3 regions of the Glutamicibacter sp. V16R2B1 genome follow, and region 3 is predicted to be linked to each of the others. Evidence: riboswitches for the same ligand, from Rfam matches in the RefSeq annotation. Region 3 holds a riboswitch; each other region holds the start of a gene.

Evidence for each region. A riboswitch is a leader RNA that binds a small molecule or an ion and turns the genes downstream of it on or off. The one in region 3 is predicted to bind S-adenosylmethionine.
Region 1: it holds a riboswitch for S-adenosylmethionine, as region 3 does, so the genes downstream of both, FDN03_RS06545 (bifunctional o-acetylhomoserine/o-acetylserine sulfhydrylase) here and FDN03_RS04465 (ABC transporter ATP-binding protein) in region 3, are expected to answer to the same signal.
Region 2: it holds a riboswitch for S-adenosylmethionine, as region 3 does, so the genes downstream of both, FDN03_RS01765 (methylenetetrahydrofolate reductase) here and FDN03_RS04465 (ABC transporter ATP-binding protein) in region 3, are expected to answer to the same signal.

The regions. Positions count from the first base shown of each region.
Region 1 is NZ_VATX01000010.1:33,728-39,454, reverse strand. Features, by position in the region: gene FDN03_RS06565 (DeoR/GlpR family DNA-binding transcription regulator) at 119-901, shown strand; gene FDN03_RS06560 (aminoglycoside phosphotransferase family protein) at 941-1,792, opposite strand; gene FDN03_RS06555 (CPBP family intramembrane glutamic endopeptidase) at 1,917-2,687, shown strand; gene FDN03_RS06550 (VOC family protein) at 2,794-3,438, opposite strand; SAM riboswitch class IV at 3,628-3,747, shown strand; gene FDN03_RS06545 (bifunctional o-acetylhomoserine/o-acetylserine sulfhydrylase) at 3,837-5,183, shown strand; gene FDN03_RS06540 (homoserine O-acetyltransferase) at 5,188-5,727, shown strand, end outside.
Region 2 is NZ_VATX01000004.1:53,623-59,349, forward strand. Features, by position in the region: gene dgt (dGTP triphosphohydrolase) at 1-591, opposite strand, end outside; gene FDN03_RS01760 (hypothetical protein) at 645-1,049, opposite strand; SAM riboswitch class I at 1,414-1,504, shown strand; gene FDN03_RS01765 (methylenetetrahydrofolate reductase) at 1,614-2,534, shown strand; gene metE (5-methyltetrahydropteroyltriglutamate--homocysteine S-methyltransferase) at 2,618-4,969, shown strand; gene FDN03_RS01775 (aminotransferase class I/II-fold pyridoxal phosphate-dependent enzyme) at 5,019-5,727, shown strand, end outside.
Region 3 is NZ_VATX01000007.1:69,480-75,206, reverse strand. Features, by position in the region: gene FDN03_RS04475 (ABC transporter permease) at 1-196, opposite strand, end outside; gene FDN03_RS04470 (aliphatic sulfonate ABC transporter substrate-binding protein) at 200-1,213, opposite strand; gene FDN03_RS04465 (ABC transporter ATP-binding protein) at 1,305-2,132, opposite strand; SAM riboswitch class I at 2,138-2,248, opposite strand; SAM riboswitch class I at 2,513-2,602, shown strand; gene FDN03_RS04460 (acyl-CoA dehydrogenase family protein) at 2,618-3,958, shown strand; gene FDN03_RS04455 (LLM class flavin-dependent oxidoreductase) at 4,004-5,407, shown strand; gene ggt (gamma-glutamyltransferase) at 5,499-5,727, opposite strand, start outside.

The DNA.
Region 1 (5,727 bases), on a different contig from region 3:
CCGCGCTTTTGGCAGTTGGCGCCGGTGCGGTGTTGACTTAATCAACGGGCGCGTGTCCCCGCCGGGGGCGGCAGGCGGCGCCCGATCGCAGGCAGGGCGGCAGGAGGAACCAGGGAGAATGAAGCGCGAGGAGCGGCTGAACCACGTGCTGGATTTGCTGGCCCGGCACGGGAAGATCGATGTTGAGCAGATCGTGGAGCAGCTGGGGGTATCCGCGGCCACCGCCCGGCGTGACCTGGATTCGCTGGCGGCGGCCTCCCTGCTCACCCGCACCCACGGCGGGGCGGTCTCCAGCACCGTGGCCTACGACCTGCCCGCCCGCTACCAGAACGATTCGCGCGACGATGAGAAGGCGCAGATCGCCCGGGCGGCGGCGGCGATGGTGCGCCCGGACATGGTGGTTGGGCTTTCGGGCGGGACCACCACCAAGGCGATCGCCCACGAGCTGGGGATGCGCCAGGACCTGATCGGGGAGCCGGGGCGCATCACCCTGACGGTGGTGACCAACGCCGTGAACATTGCCGGGCTGCTGGCGGTGCGCCCGCACATCCGGGTGATGGTCACCGGCGGGGTGCTCAATGCCCGGTCCTATGAACTGGTCGGGCCGATGGCGCAGGCGGCGCTGGGCAAGATCACCATGGATTTGTGCTTCGTGGGGGTCAACGGGCTGGACCCGCGGCTGGGGCCGATGGTCTCGGATGAGATGGAGGCGGCGGTCAACGAGCTGATGGTCGCCCAGTCCCGGGACAGCTACCTGGTGCTGGACTCCTCCAAGGTGGGCACCCGCTCCTTTGTCATCCTGGACACCGCTAACCTCACCGGCATGATCACCGACCGGCAGCTGGATGCCGGCCAGCTTGCGGCCCTGGATGCGGCCGGGCTGAAGGTGCTCACCGCCTAGGGTGCCGCCCGCTGCGCGGCGCACCGCCCGGCGTGGGGCCTAGCCGCGTGCGGCGGCGGCCGCCGCCATGCGCAGGCGCGGGCCGATTTTGCGCAGCAGCTTGTCCAGCCGCGGATGATCGGTGCGCGCAATGGCGTCGCTGAAGCGCTCCAGGCTCATCAGCCCCAGCCAGATCCTGGCCCGGCGGGCCTGCCCGGGATCCGGAGCGACCTGGTCGATCAGGTCCTGGCCGTGCCACAGGCACAAGTAGGCGGTGTTCAGCGCCGGGTCCCAGGCCGCGGCCAGGTCCCAGTCCAGGATCCCAATCAGCTCCCCGTCGACCCAGTGCATGTTGTGCCCGGCCAGGTCCCCGTGCACCAGGCCCGGGGGCACCTGGGCCAGTTCGGGCAGCTGCTCCCACAGGGTGAGGGCCGCCGGGCGCAGCTCGAGCGGCAGCGCATCGTGGCTGGCCTGGCGGCGCTCGGTGGTCCACGGCCCGCCGAACGCGAACGGTTCGGCCAGCAGCGGGCGCAGCGTGTCGAGCTCTACCTCGGCCAGGGCATCGACCACCCGGCGCAGGATGCACGCATCGCCCCGGTGCGGTGGGTGCGCGGTGCCGGGAATGTAGCGCATCGCCACCGCCGCCAGCCCTTGCGCGTCAGTGGCGATCGGGCCCAGCGCGGTGGGCACCTGCCAGGCAAGGCGTTCGGAGACGGCCCGGTGCAGGGCCACGCTGCGGGGCATGGCCGCGCTGGCCTGCGGGGTGCGGGCCATGCGGATCACCGCCTGCTCGTTGCCCAGCAGCACCCGGTGGAACTGCCCGCCTTCCTCCACCCGGGCCCCTTGCCAGGACAGCTGCGGGGCCAGGCGCCGGGCCAGGGCCAGCTCGGCATCGGTGGCGGCTCGACTCACGGGTTCTCCCTTGGTATGTGGTGGGCGGGGCGGCGCCCGGACCTGCGGGCCGAGCGGTTCCAACGCTATCGCAGCCACCGCGGTGCTTCAGCCCAGGCACAGCGGGCACGCATAGGATCAAGGGGTGCAAAGCAATCTGGCAGACGGCCCGCGGCAGGCGGGGCCGCTGAAATTCGAGATCTTTTTGGTGCTGGCGCTGTCGCTGGGCCAAAGCGCGGTGTATTCGATCGTCAGCTTCCTGGACAAGGTGACCCGCGCGCCGCTGGGTGAGCAGACCACCTCGATGAACAACCCGCTCAGCGCCCGGCCCTGGTTCGATCTGACCTACCAGCTGCTGGACATCGCCTTCGCCCTGGTGCCGGTGGCGCTGGCGCTGTACTTCATGGCGCGCAGTCTGGGGCTCGGGCCGCGGCAGGTGGGGTTCGATTTGCGCCGGCCCGGCCGAGACGCGGCCTGGGGCGCCGGCTTGTTCCTGGCGATGGGGCTGGGCACCCTGGGCCTGTACGCGGTGGGGCGGGCGCTGGGGCTGACCACCGCGCTGTCGGTGGCGAACCTGGAGGGGTATTGGTGGACGGTGCCGGTGCTGCTGCTGTCCGCGGCCCGCCACGCGGTGCTGGAGGAGGTGCTCATGCTGGCCTTCCTCTTCGCCCACGGCCGGGCGCTGAAGATCGCCCCCTGGGCGCTGCTTCTGGGGTCGGCGCTGCTGCGCGGCAGCTACCACCTGTACCAGGGATTCGGGCCGTTCATCGGCAACGCGGTGATGGGCGCCGTGTTCGGTTGGGTGTACCTGCGGTGGGGGCGGGTGATGCCGCTGGTGATCGCGCACTTCCTGCTCGACGCGGTGGGCTTTGTGGGCTTCGCGCTGATCGGTCCGGCGATCGGGATCGGCGGCTGAGCCGGCCGCCCGGCCTTTGCGCCGCGGCGCCGGCGGGTTAACGGATCAGGGGCAGGGGGCGAACCCTCGCGGTTCACGCCCTGCCCCTATATCCGTGCGTCCTTGGCTACAGCACGACCTCGCCCTTGGGGGTCTGGAAGGTGACCGAGAGGATGCCCGGGGTCCCGTTGGGGGACTGGTAGCTCATGGTGACCTCGCCCAGCTGCACCTCATCGGGCTTGCCCAGCCACTCCAGCACCCGGTCGCGGGAGCCGGCGATGGTGATCTCATCGATGAAGCCCACCGGGTCCAGGGCGCGGGAAGGGTGCAGGTCCTCGGTGCCGTCGTCCCAGCGCAGCAGGTAGGGCACCTGCGGGTCGGCGATCAGGCCCTTGATGCCGATCTGCTGCCAGGTCAGTTCGCGCCCGTCGGGGAACTTGCGGTTGCCCGGCACGGCCTGGCGGCCCAGCCGTTGCTCGGCCTGGCCCATCTCATCCAGGGACACGCACCAGCCCATCCATCCCCCGCCCAGTTCGGAGCGGGCGCGCACGGCCTGCCCGAAGGGGGCCTTGAGGCTTGCCGGGTGGTCCAGCACCTCGACGACTTCCAGGTACTGGTTGTGCTGCAGCGGAAAAATTACATTGCGAGTTCCGAATCGTGGGTGGATCCCACCCTTGACGAACTCCAGGCCCAGGGTCTGGGAGATGCGTTCGGCGGTTTCCATCAGCCCATCGGGGCCACATGCATACGAAACGTGATCTAGCCTCATCATGCGATCATCATGCCATTTTTGTGATCCAAGTCTCGACTTAGGGTCGCCTAATTATTTCTCCAGGTGTTGACGTTCCGGCCCGAACGTGCCAAGTGCGGCGCAAGGGGTGCGCTGTTGTGTGACCGATTGCGACGCCGCGGACGCAGCGCCGATTGCATCGTCCGCCGCGCCTGCGGCACACTGGTGGCAGGTCATGAGTCCCAGCTACGAGCCCCGGCTTGCTGGGCGGCAACCCTCCAACCGCGGTGGGGTGCCCCGGGTGAAGACCTGGCCCTGCACACCTAGGTGTGCCAAGGACAAGCGCGGGTTACACCCTGAGAACTCACCGGCCACCGGCCTCTTAGGGTGAATTTCAGTGGTGTACCCCCGAATAGTCAACGAACTATGGGAGGAAAACCATGAGCGAAAACTGGTCATTCGAGACCCGTCAGATCCACGCCGGGCAAAGCCCGGACCCGCACACCGGGGCCCGGGCCCTGCCGATCTACCAGACCACGTCCTTCGAATTCCCCACCGCGCAGACCGCGGCCGAGCGCTTTGCGCTGCAGGACCTGGGTCCGATCTACACCCGCATCGGCAACCCCACCCAGGAGGCGGTGGAGAACCGGATCGCCAGCCTGGAGGGCGGGGTGGGCGCCCTGCTGCTGGCCTCCGGGCAGGCGGCCACCACGTTCGCGATCCTGAACCTGGCCGAGGCGGGGGACCACATCGTGGCCAGCCCCAGCCTCTACGGGGGCACCCAGAACCTGTTCAAGCACACGCTGCGCAAGCTGGGAATCGAGGTCAGCTTCGTGGCCGACCCGGACGACCTGCAGGGGTGGCGCGCCGCGATCCGCCCGAACACCAAGGCGCTGTTCGGCGAGGTGGTCTCCAACCCGCGCCAGGACGTGCTGGACATTGCGGCGATCGCGGACATCGCCCACGCGGCCGGCGTGCCGCTGCTGGTGGACAACACCCTGTCCACCCCCTACCTGATCCGCCCGATCGAGTCCGGCGCGGACATCGTCATCCACTCGGCCACGAAGTACCTGGGCGGGCACGGCACCGCGATCGCCGGGGTGATCGTGGATTCGGGCAACTTCGACTTCGGGGCCGACCCGCAGAAGTTCCCGGGCTTCAACACCCCGGATGAGTCCTACAACAACCTGGTCTTCGCCCGCGACCTGGGCGTGGACGGCGCACTGGGGGCGAACCTGGCCTACATCCTCAAGGCGCGGGTGCAGCTGCTGCGCGACCTGGGTTCGGCCGTGTCCCCCTTCAACGCGTTCTTGATCGCCCAGGGCCTGGAAACCCTGTCCCTGCGCATGGAGCGCCACGTGGCCAACGCGGTCCAGGTGGCCCGCTGGCTGGAGGCGCACCCGCAGGTGCAGCAGGTCTCCTACGCCGGGCTGCCCTCCTCCCCGTGGTACGAACGCGGACGCAAGTACGGGCCGAACGGGGTGGGCGCGATCGTCTCCTTCGACGTGGCCGGCGGGGCCGCGGCCGGCCAGGCGTTCGCCGATGCGCTGGTGCTGCATTCGAACGTGGCCAACCTGGGGGACGTGCGCTCCCTGGTGGTGCACCCGGCCTCCACCACCCACGCCCAGCTCAGCGACGCCGAGCAGCTGGCCGCGGGGGTGCGTCCGGGGCTGGTGCGCCTGAGCGTGGGGCTGGAGAACGTCAAGGACATCCTGGCCGACCTGGAACTGGGCTTCGCGGCCGTGGCCGCCCGCCAGACCGACGAGACCCTGGCCGAAGCGCGCTAAGCCGATGACTGCGATCGCAAGGACCGGGCGGCCGGCCACCCGCACCGCCGTGCACGGCATGAGGCGCCGAGCGGCGGTGGGGGAGTATGGCTTTGAAACCGGCGGCTACCTGCCGCAGGTGGAGCTGGCCTACGAAACCTGGGGGGAACTGGACGCACAGGGCTCCAACGCGGTGCTGATCACCCACGCGCTGACCGGCGATGCCCACGTCAGCCGCGGGGACTCGGACTTCGACGGCTGGTGGGAGGACTTCGTGGGCCCCGGCAAGCCGATCGACACCAACCGCTACCACGTGGTGGCGGCGAACATCGTCGGCGGCTGCAACGGCAGCACCGGGCCGGGCAGCCTGGACGCCAACGGGCGGGCCTGGGGTTCGCGTTTCCCGTTCACCACCATCAAGGACTCGGTGCACCTGGAGGCCCGGCTGGCCGACGCGCTGGGGATCGAGACCTGGCACGCGGTGATCGGCGGGTCGATGGGCGGGGCACGGGCCCTGGAGTGGGCCGTGCTCTACCCGCACCGGGTGCGCAACCTGGTGGTGATG
Region 2 (5,727 bases), on a different contig from region 3:
GGCCCCGCGCGGCAGGTCCTGCGGGGAGCGCAGCGGCTGGTTCAGCCATTCGTTGCGCGACCACGGGTACTTCAGCACCCCGGCGCGCACCGCCCGGGTCAGGTTCAGCCCGCGGGCGGTGGCGTCGCAGCTGTCCAGGGCGGTGAGGATGCGAAAGGTCTGGGCGTTGCCCTCAAACCCGTCGGGCAGCCCCAGGCTCTGCCGCGCCACCCGGTCCAGCTCCTGCTCACCCAGGTGCCCAAACGGCGGGTGGCCCAGGTCGTGGGCGGCGGCCGCGGCCTGCACCACCACCGGGTCGCAGCCGCCCAGCTCCTCCACCAGCTGTTGGGTGCGCGGATCCGAGTTGCGCAGCCCGATCGCGATCGAGCGGGCCACGGCCGACACCTTCAGCGAATGGGTCAGTCGGTTGTGCACCACGGTGCCGGCCCCGGCCTGCGGGATCACCTGGGTGACCGCGGAGAGCCGGGAAAAGTAGGGGGAGAAGCGGATCCGCTCAATGTCCACACGGAACTCGTCCTCATCGGGGCGTGCAGCTTCGCTGATGGCGCGCTCGCGCCCGCCGCTTAGGTGGGTCTTCTGCCTGGCATTCATCGTAGTCACCAGCCTAGATGATGCACCGGCCGCGGTCCGGGAAGCGTGCGGGGTCATGCCCCGGCCCGCCGATCCAGCGGGCGGGCCGGGCGGCGCAGCAGCAGCGCACCGAGGGTGAACCCGATGTACACCAGCGCGGCCAGGAAGGACTGGGTCCCGAAAAACCAGCTCAGCTGCCCGTACCAGCTCAAGAGCACACAGCCGGCGGCGGTGAGCACCACCAGCCCGGCGGCCGGCCAGCGCCGGGGCAACTCCTCCAGCACCCGGCCCTGCACTGCCAGCAGCAGCCTGTAGACCAGTAGGCAGGCCCCGGTCAGCACCAGCAGGCCGCTGACCGTGCCGCCGTACTGCACCTGCTGGCGCAGCGGCTGCAGGAGGCGCGAATACAGCATCGGCAACACCAGCGAGGCGACCAGGCACAGCACCACGGTCAAGGACAGGCGGATTGCGGTGTACATTGCGGCTCCTTGGCACCGGTTCGGCCCCTGCGCCCGCGGCCCCTGCCGGCGCACCCAGTGGCCGAAGACTTTCATCCTTTCCCGGAGTGTAGGTGATCGGCCGGGCTTTGGCACGGGCCGCACGGCGCGTCATCACCGCGTCACACAAAGCCGCCCGGCGCAACACTTCAGCGGCCCTGCCCCCCGGTGCGCCCCCGGCAACCCGGGGAAAACCGGTCACCGCCCACGCGTCACACTGCGGGCGTAAGAATCGCGTCATCTTAACGTTCACGCGTCACATGACGGGGTGGGACGGCGGATGACGCGGCGCGGCCCGGCGTGCTTGCGCCGCCGCCGGGCCCTGGCGAACGATGGAATCACCAACAACCCATCAAGAGCGGCTAAGAGATCTGGCTCGACGACGCCGCAGCAACCACCGGGAAACCGAAAGGTGCTAATGCCAGAAACGATGGAGCAGTACCGTCCGATCCGCCCCGGCCGCCGCGCCGGGCCCGGCCGCTGCCGGCCGCACCCCAGGGTGCGGGTCACGGTGCACTGCCTCGTCGCTGACACGAGGAGGAACACATGCCCGGTTCGGTGGCCCCACCGTCCCTGTCCTACGAGCTCTACCCGCCGGTGAACCGCGAGGTGGCCGAGTCGGTCTACCACAGCATCGAGCAGCTGGCCGACACCAGCCCGGACTACGTCTCGGTCACCTATTCGGGCACCCCGGCCCGCCGCGCCCAGTCCCTGGCGCTGATCGAACACCTCGTCACCCAGACCAAGCTGCGCCCGCTGGCGCACTTGACCTGTGTGGGGGAGTCGGCGCAGTCGCTGCGCGTGCTGATCCGCCACTTCATCGCCCTGGGGGTGCGCGGGGTGCTGGCGCTGCGCGGTGACCTGCCGCAGGACCCGCAGGGCTGGCGCGGTGAATTCCCGTTCGCCCGCTACCTGATCGAGCTGATCCGCCAGGTGGAGGACGAACACGCCGCCTCCCTGGCCGGGGGCCGGCTGGGGGTGGGGGTGGCCGCCTACCCGCACCGCCACCCCGAGTCCCCGAGCTTCGAGCACGACATCGAGGTGCTGCTGGGCAAGCAGCGCTCCGGGGCGGACTATGCGATCACCCAGGTCTACTTCCAGCCCGAGGACTACCGGGGGCTGCTCGCCGCGGCCCGCCGCGCCGGGGTGTGCATCCCGATCATCCCCGGCATCATCCCGCTCAATTCGCTGCGCCGGCTAAACCGGCTGGCGGCGCTGACCGGGGTGCAGCCGGACCCGATCCTGGCCCACGCGCTGCAAAGCGCGACCAGCGACGCCGAACGCCACCGCATCGGGGTGCGCTGGGCGGTGGACCTGGCCCGGGCGGCGTTCGATGACGGGGCCCCGGGGCTGCACCTGTACACGTTCAACGACCACCGCGGCAGCCTGGACGTGATCGAGCAGCTGCAGCTGCCCGGCGCCCGCAGCACCTTGGCCCAATCCTGGGCCGCCCACAGCGGGGCCTAGGCGCCCGCTTCCACCGACGAACCACCGAATTGCCCAACGACCCGGCCGGGCACCCCGGCCCGGCAGAAAACTAGGAGAACACCATGAGCAAGCAGCACTTCCCGCAGGCCAGCATCCTCGGCTACCCGCGCATCGGCCGGCGCCGCGAACTGAAAAAGGCGCTGGAGGCGCACTGGGCCGGCACCCTGACCGAGCAGCAGCTGCACGAGCGGGCCTTTGCCGTGCAGCAGCAGAACCTGGAACGCCTGGTGCAGCTGGGGCTTGACCCGGCGAACGGCTCCCTGCCCGGGGACCACGCCTACTACGACCAGGTGCTGGACACGCTGGTGGCGCTCGGGGCGGTGCCCTCCCGCTTCGCCGAGGTGCTCAGCGCCCCGCTGAGCACCGCCGACGCCTTCACGCTGGCCCGCGGTGACGCGCAGCGCGCCCCACTGGAAATGACCAAGTGGTTCGACACCAACTACCACTACCTGGTCCCGGAGCTCGGCGAGCGCACCACCCTGCGCGCCAACCCCGCCGGGCTGCTGGAGAACTTCACCGCCCACGCCCGGGCCGGGCACACCATCCGCCCCACCCTGGTCGGCCCGATCAGCTTCCTGCTGCTGGCCAAGGCCGAGGAGGGCGCCGCCCGCTCCGGGTTCACGCCGCTGCACCGGATCGATGAGCTCGTCGAGGTCTACGCCCAGCTGCTGGCCGAGCTGGCCGCCGCCGGGGTGGGCTGGGTGCAGCTCGATGAGCCGGCCCTGGTCACCGAGGCCGGTGCCCGGCACGCGGTGCCCGGCGGCCTGGCCGAACGCGTGTACCGCCAGCTGTCCTCCGGCCCGCGCCCGGCGCTGCTGGTCACCACCGGGTACGGCACCGCCGGGCAGCTCACCCGCCCCGGTGAGGGCCTGGGGGTACTGGCCCGGGCCGGGGTGGACGCGGTGCAGGTGGACCTGGTGCGCGGGGTGGCCCCGCAGCCCGAATTCCTTGGCCAGCTGCAGGGCACCACCGTGGTGGCCGGGATCGTGGATGCCCGCAATGTGTGGCGCAACCACCTGGGCGCCTCGCTGATCGCGCTGCGCGCCCTGCGCCAGGCGGTGACCGCCGCCGGCGGACGCCTGGCGGTGGGCACCGCCACCTCGCTGCTGCACGTGCCGCACGATGTGGCCCTGGAGGGGAACCTGCCCGAGGGGCTGGCCGACTGGCTGGCGTTCGCGGACCAGAAGGTCAGCGAGGTGCTCACCCTGGCCACCGGCCTGGAGCACGGGGAGGATGCGATCGCCCGCGAACTGGTGGCCACCGAGCGGGCGCTGGCCGCCCGCGCCGCCTACCCGGGCACCACGGTGCCGGAGGTGCGTGAACGCCTGGCCGGGCTGGGTGAGCAGGACCTGCAGCGCCCGGATGAGCAGCAGCGCGCCGCCGCGCAGCGGGCGGGCCTGCAGCTGCCGCTGCTGCCCACCACCACCATCGGCTCCTTCCCGCAGACCGCTGAGGTGCGCGCCGCCCGGGCCGCCCACACCGCTGGCACCCTGGACGACCAGGGCTACCGCCGGTTCGTGGAGCAGGAGATCGCCCGGGTGATCGCGCTGCAGGAGGAGCTGGGGCTGGATGTGCTGGTGCACGGGGAAGCCGAACGCAACGACATGGTGCAGTACTTCGCGGAGAACCTCGACGGGTTCGCGGTCACCGAGCACGGCTGGGTGCAGTCCTACGGTTCACGCGCCACCCGCCCCTCGATCCTCTTCGGCGACGTCACCCGCCCGGCGGCGTTCACCGTGCCCTGGATTTCCCACGCCGCCTCGCTGACCGACAAGCCGGTCAAGGGCATGCTCACCGGGCCGGTGACGATCCTGGCCTGGAGCTTCGTGCGCGATGACGTGCCGCTGCAAACCAGTGCCCGGCAGGTGGCGCTGGCGCTGCGCGATGAGATCCAGGACCTGCAGCAGGCCGGGATCCGCATCATCCAGGTCGACGAGCCGGCGCTGCGTGAACTGCTGCCGCTGCGTGCCGCCGCCCAGCCGGAGTACCTGCGCTGGAGCGTGGACGCGTTCCGCCTGGCCACCGGCGGGGCGGCGGCCGGCACCCAGATCCACACCCACCTGTGCTATTCGGAGTTCGGTGAGGTGATCGGCGCGATCGACGCGCTGGGCGCGGACGTGACCTCCATCGAGGCGGCCCGCTCGGCGATGGAGGTGACCGCGGACCTGAAGTCCTTCGGCTACCGCCGCGGCATCGGCCCGGGCGTGTACGACATCCACTCCCCGCGGGTGCCCTCCCAGCAGGAGATCGCCGAGCTGATCGGCACCGCCCTGGATTCGGTGGACCGCCAGGCGCTGTGGGTGAACCCGGACTGCGGGCTGAAGACCCGCGGCTATGCCGAAACCACCGCCTCCCTGGCCAACCTGGTCGCCGCCGCCCGGCAGGTGCGCGCCGACCAGCTGGCCGCGATCTAACCCCGCGCACCACCACCGGTACGCACCAGCACGAGTAAAGGAGCCAGCCATGGCGCAGCAGTCCACCACAGCGATCCACGCCGGATACAGCCCCGGCGGCGAGCACCGTCCCCTCACGGTGCCGCTGTACCCCTCCGCGGCCTACGAATTCACCTCGCACGCCGATGCGGTGGAGAAGTTCGCGCTGCGCCAGGCCGGCTTCACCTATTCCCGCACCGGCAACCCGACGGTGGCGGTGTTCGAACAGCGCGCCGCCGCCCTGGAGGGCGGGGCGCACGCGGTGGCCACCGCCACCGGGCAGGCGGCCGTGGCCCTGTCCCTGCTGGCCCTCAGCCAGGGCCCGCGGCACCTGGTGGTCTCCAACCAGCTCTACGGGGGCACTGTGGACCTGCTGACCGACACGTTCCACGACTTCGGGATCCGGGTCAGCTTCGTGGACCCGGACAACCCGGACGCCTGGCAGGCGGCGATCGAGCCGGACACCCGGGCGTTCTTCCTCGAATCGGTGACCAACCCGCTGTCCACGGTGCCGGAACTGCCCCGGCTGGCCGCGATCGCGCACCGGCACCAGATCCCGGTGGTGGTGGACAACACCCTGGCCACCCCCGCGAACTTCCGGCCGCTGCAGCACGGGGCGGACATCGTGGTGCATTCGGCCACCAAGGCGCTGGCCGGGCACGGGCAGGTGCTGGGCGGGGTGGTCATCGACGGGGGCGGCTTCGACTTCTCCGACGCCGAGCGCTGGCCCCAGCTGGCCC
Region 3 (5,727 bases):
TGACGGAGGCCGGGGTAGGCAGCGCATAGGAGGGCACCAGTCCGCTTGTCGTGGCCAACTGCCACGCCACCAGGACCAGGGCGGGGACAACCAGGCCCACCAGCCAGTGCGGGAGCCCCAGCAGTGCGGCGAGCAGCCCGGCGCGCGGGGCATCGGCTTGTGTGGTGGCCGGCTGCTGGTCAACAGGAGCGGTCATCGCCTATTCACCCGCAATCTGTGAGGCATCGGCCTGCCGGGCAAACTGGTCGTCAACCAGGGTGTCCAGTGCGGCGTCCACCTCGGCTTGGCTCTTCACATCGCCGCTGTCGACAAACACCGGCCCAATGTTGCCCAGCACCTGAACGAACTTCTCGCCCGGGACCGCCGCCACGTCGAGGTTGGATCGCTCGGAGATGACCGTGTCGGCGACCTGAGCGTCCAGTCCGGCGACATCGGCCAGGATCTGTGCGGTTTCCTCCGGGTGGCTGCCGGCCCACTGGCGCGCCTTCTCATAGGCGTCAACCACGGTCTGCGCCACTTCCGGGCTGTCCTTGAGGAAGTCCTCACGGGCGTTGAGCGCCCCATAGGTGTTGAAGTCCAGGTTGCGGTACAGCAGGCGTGCCCCGTCCTGTTCGGCGGACGCCATGATCGGGTCCAGTCCGCTCCAGGCATCCACCGAGCCGTTGGCCAAAGCGGTGCGCCCGTCGGCGTGCTGCACGTTCTGCAACGTGATGTCCTTTTCCCCCAATCCCGCCTCCTGCAGGGCCTGCAGCAGGAAGAAGTAGGGGTCGGTGCCCTTGGTGGCCGCGACCTGCTTGCCCTTCAGGTCGGCGACCGAGGAAACCGGTGAATCCTTGCCCACGACCAGTGCTGACCATTCGGGCTGCGAGTACAACGCGATCGTCTTGATCGGGGAACCGTTGGAGCGGGCCAGCAGGGCGGCGGATCCGGCGGTGGAGCCCACGTCGATGGCGTCCGCACGCAGTGCCTCGTTGGCCTTGTTTGACCCGGCCGACTGGATCCATTCGACGCTGATGCCGTCGTCGGCCAGCGCATCCTCCAGCCATCCCTTTTCCTTCAGCACCAGGCTCAGGGGGTTGTAGGTCGCATAGTCGAGGGTCAGGGTCTCACCGGCAGCGGCGTTCTCCCCGGCGCAGCCGCTGAGGCTGCTCGCGGCCAATGCGACGGCGGCGAAGGTGAATGCGCAACGGCGGGACAGGGTGAATTTTGACATGGGAATCCTTAGCGGGTGGGTTCGGCGGCGCACGGGAGGAGGCCCGGACGCAAGGGGGAGGGGTGGGCAGGAAGGCGACGCGGCGCGGGGGTTAATGGCCCGACGGGTTGACACCGAGCAGCTGCAGCAGATGCGCGCGCTGGGTGGTGAATCCGGAACCCGTCCGGTTGCGGGGCCTGGGGGAGTTCAGGGTCAGGTCCTCGATGACCCCGGCCCCGTTCTGCTTCTGCTCCGCGTTCGGCCGCCGGTGCCCCAGGACAATGACGCGGTCGGCCAGGCTCAGGGCCTCGTCCACGTCATGGGTGACCATCAGCACCGTGGTCGGGAACGAACGGTGGATCTCCAGCAGCAGATCCTGCATTTTCAGGCGGGTCAGGGCATCCAGCGCGCCGAACGGTTCGTCCAGCAGCAGGACCCCGGGGCGCCGTGCCAGGGCGCGGGCCAGTGAAACGCGCTGGGCCATGCCCCCGGAAATCTCGCGCGGACGAAGTTCCGCCGCGTGGGTGAGTTCGGTCAGTTCCAGCAGCTCGGCGATCAGCTCGCGGCCGGCCTGGGCTGTCAGCTGCGGAGACAGGCCCAGGGCGATGTTCTGGCGCACCGTCCGCCACGGCAGCAACCGGGGTTCCTGGAACGCCACCGCACAGCGGTCATCGATTCCCTCCACGGCGTGGCCGCCAATGCGGACCTGGCCGACACTGGGGTGATCCAGGCCGCTGACGGTGCGCAGCAGTGTGGACTTGCCGCAGCCGCTGGCGCCCAGGATGGCCACCACCTGACCGGCGGTGATCTGCAGGTCGATGCCCGACAGGACCGTGCGGGTCTGCCGTCCTGCGGTGAACGAACGCCCCAGGTTGTGGAACTGAACCGATCGGGCAGTGGATGGCGCCACGGGTGTGGGCGACACAAGGACAGTACTCATTGTCATCTCCATCGCTTCTGGCGTTAGCACCGTCCATGCAGGAAGAGGCCTTCTCCCCGTCATGGTGGTTGCTGCGGCGTCAACGAGCCAGATCTCTCGGCCGCTCGGGATGGTTACGCCACCATGTAATCGTCCCGAACGGATGGAAGGCAAATCGTTCGTAATGTGACGAATCTTCGAAGCATACGTTTCTGGGGCCGGTAATTCTGGTATTTCTTTGATCCCTTGTGGATTCTGCATCATTCTGCCGCTTGACGGGGTCAGGCTGTAACGTCCTGCCCATTCGCGCGATCCGGGCGTTCGACGTCATCTGCGCTTCATGCCCCGAAATATGACGCCAAGCCTTGAGCCGGCTTCGTCACCGCCGGTACAAATGAGATGAACCATCCAGAGCGGCCGAGAGATCTGGCTCCACGACGCCGCAGCAACCACCCCATGCGGGCCGGTGCTACCGCCAGGACCGATGGAAGAATTGAGGCTCTTGCATGTCATTCGGCGAACCCCAACCGGACTTCAACGCGCTGTCCGACCCTGCCCAGGCCCCTGCCGGCAACGCCGTGGACCTGGACCAGCACCCCGAGCAGCTGCCCGAGCGGCAGCTGCTGAAGATCACCCCGGGGCCTGGGGCCGACGAACAATATGAACGCCTGGCCGCCACCTTCCGACCGGTCTTCGCGCAAATCGCCGAGGGCGCGGCCCACCGGGACCGGGAGCGCATCCTGCCCTTTGAGCAAGTGGGGCTGCTGAACCGGGAACGCTTCGGGGCCCTGCGCGTCCCGGTGGACCGCGGCGGGTACGGTGCCCGCATGTCCGATGTCTTCCGCCTGCTGATTGAACTGGCCGAAGCCGACTCCCACATCGCCCAGCTCTGGCGTGCCCACCTGGCCTTCGTCGAAGACGTGCTGGCCTTCGAGGACCAGTCGCTGCAGGCCAAATGGCTGGAGCGGATCTCAGCCGGGCACATTGTGGGCAACGCCTACACCGAACGCGGCGGCAACCGGCTGGGCAGCCTGAACACCACGGCCACCGAGCACGAGGGCCGCTGGTTCGTCACCGGGGAGAAGTACTACTGCACCGGGACCATCTTTGCCGACTGGACCATGGTGGCCGTGGCCCACCCGCAGCTGCCCGGTCGGCAGATCGCCGTCGTGGCCACCCAGCATTCCGGGGTGCGGATCCTGGATGACTGGGACGGGTTCGGCCAGCAGCTGACGGGCACCGGCACCACCACGTTCGAGCGGGTCCCGGTGGACAGCTTCATCCCGCAGCATGAGAACGACACCGAATCGGCGGTCTTCCAGCTGGTGCTGCTGGCCGTGCAGGCCGGCGTGGCCCGCGCGGCGCTGAATGACCTGCGCTCCTCGGTCCAGCTGCGCACCCGCAGCTTCAGCACCGGCACCGGGGTCCCGGTCCGCCACGAACCGCAGGTCCTGCAGGTCGTGGGGGAGGTCTCGGCCGAGGTCTTCGCCATCGAGTCGGTGGTGATGGGCGCCGTGCTGGAGGTCGAGGCCGCCCTGGCCGACGCCAACCTGAGCCCCGCCGAACGCTATGCGGTGTGCGAGTTGGCCGCCAACCGCGCCCAATCGGTCACCCAGCCGCTGACCATCGGGGTGACCAGCAAGCTCTTTGACCCGCTGGGCGCCTCGGCCACCAAGGCCAGCTGCAACATGGACCGGCACTGGCGCAACGCCCGCACCATCGCCACCCACAACCCCGCCATCTACAAATCCCGCATCGTGGGCGACTACGAGATCAACGCGGTGCCCCCGGTGCGGCTGAACGCCACCGGGGACGTCCCCGCCCCGGGCCAGGTCAGCTTCCGCTAGTCCCGCCCGCCACCATCGAATCAAACCCCCGAAAGAAGGACCGCCATGAGCCGCACACCCCGCGAAATCCTGTTCAACGCCTTTGACATGAACTGCGTCGCCCACCAGTCGCCCGGACTCTGGCGCCACCCGCAGGACCAAGCCGCAAGCTACAACACCCTGGGCTACTGGACCCACCTGGCCAAGGTGCTGGAAAAGGGCAAGTTCGACGGGCTGTTCATCGCCGATGTGCTGGGCACCTATGACGTCTACAACGGCACCAACGAATCCCCGCTGCGCACCGGCGCCCAGGCCCCGGTCAACGACCCGATTCTGCTGGTCTCCGCCATGGCCGCGGTCACCGAGAACCTCGGCTTCGGCATCACCGCGGGCACCGCCTACGAGCACCCGTACCCGTTCGCCCGCCGCCTGGCCACCCTGGACCACCTCACCGGGGGCCGGGTCGGCTGGAACGTGGTCACCGGCTACCTGCCCTCCGCCGCGCGCAACATGGGCCAGGAAGACCAGATGGAGCACGACGAACGCTACGACCACGCCGATGAGTACCTGGAAGTGGTGTACAAGCTGCTGGAGGGCTCCTGGGAAGATGACGCGGTCAAGGCCGACAAGGTCAGCGGCATCTACACCAACCCGGAGCAGGTGCACCCGATCAACCATGAGGGCAAGTACTTCAAGGTTCCGGGCATCGCCATCACCGAACCGAGCACCCAGCGCACCCCGGTGATCTACCAGGCCGGGGCCTCCAGCCGCGGGGTGAAGTTCGCGGCCGAGAACGCCGAGGCCGTCTTCGTCACCTCGCCGACCCGGGAAATGCTCAAGGCCACCGTCACCAAGATCCGTGACGCCGCCGAGGCCGCCGGCCGGGACCGCTACGACATCAAGATCTTCGCCATGCAGACCATCATCACCGGCCAGGACTCGGCCACCGCGCAGGCGAAGTACGAGGACTACAAGTCCTACGCTGACGTCGAGGGGGCACTGGTGCTGATCTCCGGGTGGATGGGGGTGGACCTCTCGGCCTACGACCCGGACGACGTGATCGGCTCGAACGTGAAGTCCAACGCGATCCAGTCTTCCGTGGAGACCTTCCAGAAGGCCAGCGGCGACGAGGGCTCACCGTGGACCATCCGGCAGCTGGCCGAGTGGGTCGGCGTGGGCGGTTTCGGCCCGATCACCGTCGGTTCGGGCGCCGAGGTGGCCGAGAAGCTGATCGACTGGGTGGACTACACCGACGTGGACGGGTTCAACCTCGCCTACGCGATCACCCCGGGAACCTTTGAGGACATCGTCGAGTATGTGGTTCCCGAACTGCAGGCCCGCGGCGCCTACAAGACCGAGTATGCCGAAGGCTCGCTGCGCAACAAGCTCTTCGGTGCCGGCGACCGGGTCAAGGACACCCACCGCGCCGCCCAGTACAAGATCGCCAACCGCCTGGCTGCCGCCCGCTAGCGGCCAGCGGTGAACAGGGCGGCGCGGCCGCGGAAAAACCCGTCACTGGTCTTTCCGCGGCCGCGCCGCCTTCGGTGTGGATGCGCGGGAGCTACTTGTGCTTCTTGTGTCCCTTCAGCTGCTTCACCACCATCGCCGAGCCGCCCCCGCGCCGGGTCGGTTCGGCCGCGGCGGTCAGCTTGCCCCGCGGGCCGATCTCCACGGCCGCCACCGCACCGATCTCCGCCTGCGGGGTAAAGGAATCCCCGGACGGCACGAACTGGTGGCCGAAGGGCTCCAGCATCCGGGCATCATCGGCAATGAACTCCGGTTCGGCGGTG